2 regions of the Lacrimispora sp. 38-1 genome follow, and region 2 is predicted to be linked to the other one. Evidence: riboswitches for the same ligand, from Rfam matches in the RefSeq annotation. Region 2 holds a riboswitch; the other holds the start of a gene.
What was found. A riboswitch is a leader RNA that binds a small molecule or an ion and turns the genes downstream of it on or off. The one in region 2 is predicted to bind FMN.
Positions count from the first base shown of each region.

Region 1: another riboswitch for FMN. It lies ahead of V7D18_RS03505 (ECF transporter S component); the one in region 2 lies ahead of ribD (bifunctional diaminohydroxyphosphoribosylaminopyrimidine deaminase/5-amino-6-(5-phosphoribosylamino)uracil reductase RibD).

Region 1 covers NZ_JBANEW010000013.1:49,916-52,119, reverse strand. The annotation lists gene V7D18_RS03510 (DUF4846 domain-containing protein) at 1-260, shown strand, start outside; gene V7D18_RS03505 (ECF transporter S component) at 320-985, opposite strand; FMN riboswitch at 1,070-1,186, opposite strand; tRNA gene V7D18_RS03500 (tRNA-Ala) at 1,398-1,470, shown strand; gene V7D18_RS03495 (PucR family transcriptional regulator) at 1,878-2,204, opposite strand, start outside.
Region 2 covers NZ_JBANEW010000099.1:164,307-166,510, reverse strand. The annotation lists gene ribE (riboflavin synthase) at 1-80, opposite strand, end outside; gene ribD (bifunctional diaminohydroxyphosphoribosylaminopyrimidine deaminase/5-amino-6-(5-phosphoribosylamino)uracil reductase RibD) at 61-1,167, opposite strand; FMN riboswitch at 1,329-1,443, opposite strand; gene sufC (Fe-S cluster assembly ATPase SufC) at 1,691-2,204, shown strand, end outside.

The DNA of each region.
Region 1 (2,204 bases), on a different contig from region 2:
TGGCAGGCGATTTATTGATTCGGGGAGGAAGCCCCGGACACTGTGTTATGGTTGTGGATGTGGCCGAAGATGAATCCGGGAACCGGTGTTTTTTACTGGCACAGGGATATATGCCGGCCCAGGAGTTTCATGTACTGAATAACCCTCTTCATGACACAGATCCGTGGTATTACAGCAATGAGATTAAGGATACAGTTGTAACACCTGAATATTCGTTTTCCATAGACAGCCTGAAGCGTTGGAGAGAATTTAACAGATGAAGAACAGACAAAAAAGGTCCTGCCCGCTTAATGGGTTGGACCTTTTTAGGGTTATTGTTTTACATTGCGCCTCTCATTACCATAATTACCATAATACAGGTAACAAAAACTACTGCAGCAGTGAGCGTCATGCCAAGATTATAACTGCGTTTCTCTGATGCAGTATCAGTAAAGTTTAAGAGATTGGATTTTCTTAGTGTAGTAACTAACGGTTTATAGATCAACAATGTCAGTGCCGTATTAATTCCGCCTTTCAGCAGGTTAAAAGGTACAAATGCAGGAAGCAGAAGCTCAGCCACCGCTTCTCTGGGGTAACCCATGAAAATCGGGGTGATTAAATAGTTCCAAAGTACCATAACCAGTGTCATAAGAAGTGTTCCGGCAACCATACCAAGAAAGGCTCCCTTCATGGAGTGGTGTTTCTTATAGAGGTAGGCAGCAGGACAGACAAAGGCCACGGTTGAAAGGATGTTCATAATAAGTCCGATGATTCCGGTGCTGCTGATTGTAAACATTTCGATAAAAGAGACAATAATTGAGATCAGAGCTGCGGACATAGGACCAAATAGAAATCCTCCGGTCAGAATAATCACATCTTTGGGTTCATATTCCAAAAATGGAACGATAGGGATTAACGGGATCCGGATTGCCACCACGGCGACAAATGCCAATGCACACAGCATCGCCATTACAGTTAGTTTGTTTGCTTTTCTGCTCATATTCATGATACAGACCTCCTGAAAAATAAGTAACACCTGAAAGAGTGTCTTTCAGGTGTTAAAAATAGACAGGTGTATTATCATCATTTAACACATCTTCTTTCATCCAGACTTTACTGTCGGTATTGGAATTTAACCAATTCTGCGCTCTGAGCGCTCGCGGACTTTACCGCCGGTCGGGAATTTCACCCTGCCCTGAAGACATCTGTATGCAGTTGTTCTGAATGTATTATAACATTTTTTTTGTTAAATGCAATATCTAGTTGCAATTTTTTTTACTCTTTGCTATAATAGCCGTCATGGGGGTATAGCTCAGCTGGGAGCGCGAGATGTCCGGTAAACGACCCCTCAAAGAAGAAGTAGATCTAAAGAAGTAAAATGCTGGAAACCCGCATAGATAAAGGGTTTTCGACCATATGGGGGTATAGCTCAGCTGGGAGAGCGCTTGAATGGCATTCAAGAGGTCATGGGTTCGAATCCCACTATCTCCACTTAAACAATAAGCCGCAGGCATGAAAGCTTGTGGCTTAAATTATAATTTATAGGGACGGGACACTTGATGAATCAAGGGTAAAAAGGTACTTTTTCATTTTGAAAATGTGCCTTTTTTAATAGTTTATTTTACAGATTGAAATTGAATTAATGATTATATTAAAAAGTGATAGATACGTTTTTCTATATGAGGCATATCGAGTGCGTAATTCTGATGCACCCAGCTTATTTCAAATTGGAAATCGTTGGCGACACCCTTGCTATTAGCAATGCTTCTACATCATTTGATCTCGTGTCAAGACCCTCTGCTGTGATACACTGTCTACCTTTCATGCCGAACCATTCTCACTATAGTGTTAAGCAATGCCGGTTACGCTGGTTGCTTAACATTTTTAAAAATATATAGCTAATAATCCAAAAGTACTAATGCAATCATCAAGTAAAGACAATTTCGAGGATCATCTAAATCCATATTTATAAAAGTAGAGATTTTATTTAATCGTTCTAAGAGAGTAGTACGGTGGATAAACATTTTTTTTGCAGCATGTGTTGCATTGAATTTTTGATCAATATATGTTTTTAGAGTGAGGACATATTGAGTATTATGATTCTTATCATATTCTCGCATCTTGATCAGTCCATCTGGACAAAGAGATTCTGGTGTAAGGTTCTGGCAGGGACTATTTAATATATACTCAAGGCAATAGTCGTCAAATTTATAGCAATGCAAATT
Region 2 (2,204 bases):
TGTATCGTCAGCAAAGCGGACTGCGCTCCTTTCTTTACCTCCTTCAAAATGCCTATTTCCTCAATAATCCCCGTGAACATAAGGTTTCACCTCACTTTCAATTAGTATATCTTCTCCCAAATGTTTCACTTCTATGTTTGTGAGAAAAAAACCATCCGCCGGGTGTGGTACGCCAGGTCCTGCAACCGGTGTTTTCCCGCCCGATCCCCCAAAAAGCTTTGGCGCAATATATGTCTGCACTCTGTTTACGATTCCTGCCTTAAGTGCCGACCAGTTAAGAATACCGCCGCCCTCCAGTAATATGCTGTCAATTTTCTCTGCACCAAGCTTTGTCATGAGTTCAGACAAATCCAAATGTCCCTCCGCCTGTTCCAGTAAGAGAATACGGCAGCCAGCTTTTAAATATGGCTGCTGTGCCTGCAGATCCCTGCATGAGGTTGCTATTAACGTGGGAACCTCATTTGCGGTTGCCACGATCCGGGAAGTGAGCGGAAGCCGCAGGGCTGTATCGCAGATAATGCGAAGCGGATCACGCCCTCCTTCAATCCGGCAGGTAAGAAGGGGATCATCTGCTAGAATTGTACCAATTCCCACCATTATGGCACTGTAACGGAGCCGGTCTTTATGAACGTTTTCCCTTGCAATATCACCGGTAATCCATTTGGAGTCACCTGTATAAGCTGCTGTTTTTCCATCCATTGTCATGGCGTATTTCATGACAACGTATGGTCTTCCTGTCTGGATAAAATGGAAAAATACTTCATTGAGCCTGTCACATTCCTGTTTCAGTATTCCTTCCGTAACTTCAATTCCTTTTTCCCGCAGGAATCGGATTCCTTTACCTTTGACCAGAGGGTTAGGATCCGAACTTCCTACCACCACTCTTCGGATTCCTGCATTTAAAATAGCTTCTGTGCAGGGAGGTGTCTTCCCATAGTGACAACAGGGTTCGAGAGTCACATAAAGAGTCGCTCCCTCCGGGGATTCTTCACAGCCTGCAAGTGCATTCCTTTCTGCATGGGGACCGCCATACCGCCCGTGGTATCCTGTACCGATTACCCTGCCTTCCTTTAGAAGCACAGCACCAACCATTGGATTTGGATTTACAAAACCACACCCTTTTTTTGCAAGCTCCAGGGCCAGATGCATACATTCCATGTCGTTCATATCACACCGCCTTTAAAAGAAAAATGCCTTGAACACAAGGCTCAGGGCATATTTTTGACAATCCGTCCATTATTTATGACTGTTAACACAAAAAGCTCTGAAATGAATGATCATTCCAGAGCGTGTTAATCAGCAGATGTATCATAAATATGAAAAAACTGCATCATCTTCTTTCATCCAGACTTTACTGTCGGCTTCGGAGTTACACCGAATCATACCTTGCGGTTCGTGGGCTATACCACCGGTAGGGAATTACACCCTGCCCTGAAGATTATTGTTCAATTGGTGTTATGATACTCTCATATCAGAGGAATGTCAAGAAAAAAAATAAAATTTCTTATATCTACTGTAGGCGCATATTTTCCAGACTGTTCTGAAATTTCAAAATTTTCATTATGATTATAAAAAAATAAAAATCAGGCTTGCATTTCATACCAAATAGGTATAGTATGAAAGCACAAAGACATGTTAGCAAATACTAACCATAAGATTCCCATCTGGGGAATAAAGGAGGTTGATATATATGAGTCATACATTACTGGAAATTAAAGATCTCACTGTTTCTGTTGAGGATAAGATGATTTTAAACGGTATTAATCTTACCATGGGTCCAGGGGAGCTTCATGTCCTTATGGGACCAAACGGAACAGGAAAATCCACTCTCGTATCCGCCATTATGGGGGATCCCCGGTATCAGATTGAAAGCGGGCAGATTCTTTTAGATGGGAAAGATATAACAGAAATGAAAGCAGACGAAAGAGCCAGAGCCGGTGTCTTTCTCTCCTTCCAGGCTCCGGAGGAGATTCCGGGCGTTACCCTTGAGGACTTTCTCCGCACAGCCAAAGGATCCCTGGAAAAACGTCCTCAAAAGATATTGCAGTTTAAAAAAGAACTGAAAGAGCAGATGAAAGCTTTGGATATGGATCCCGCTTACGCGGAACGTTATTTAAATGTTGGTTTTTCCGGCGGTGAAAAAAAGAAAACGGAAATCCTACAGCTTCTTATGCTTCAGCCCAAACTGGCTCTTTTAGACGAGA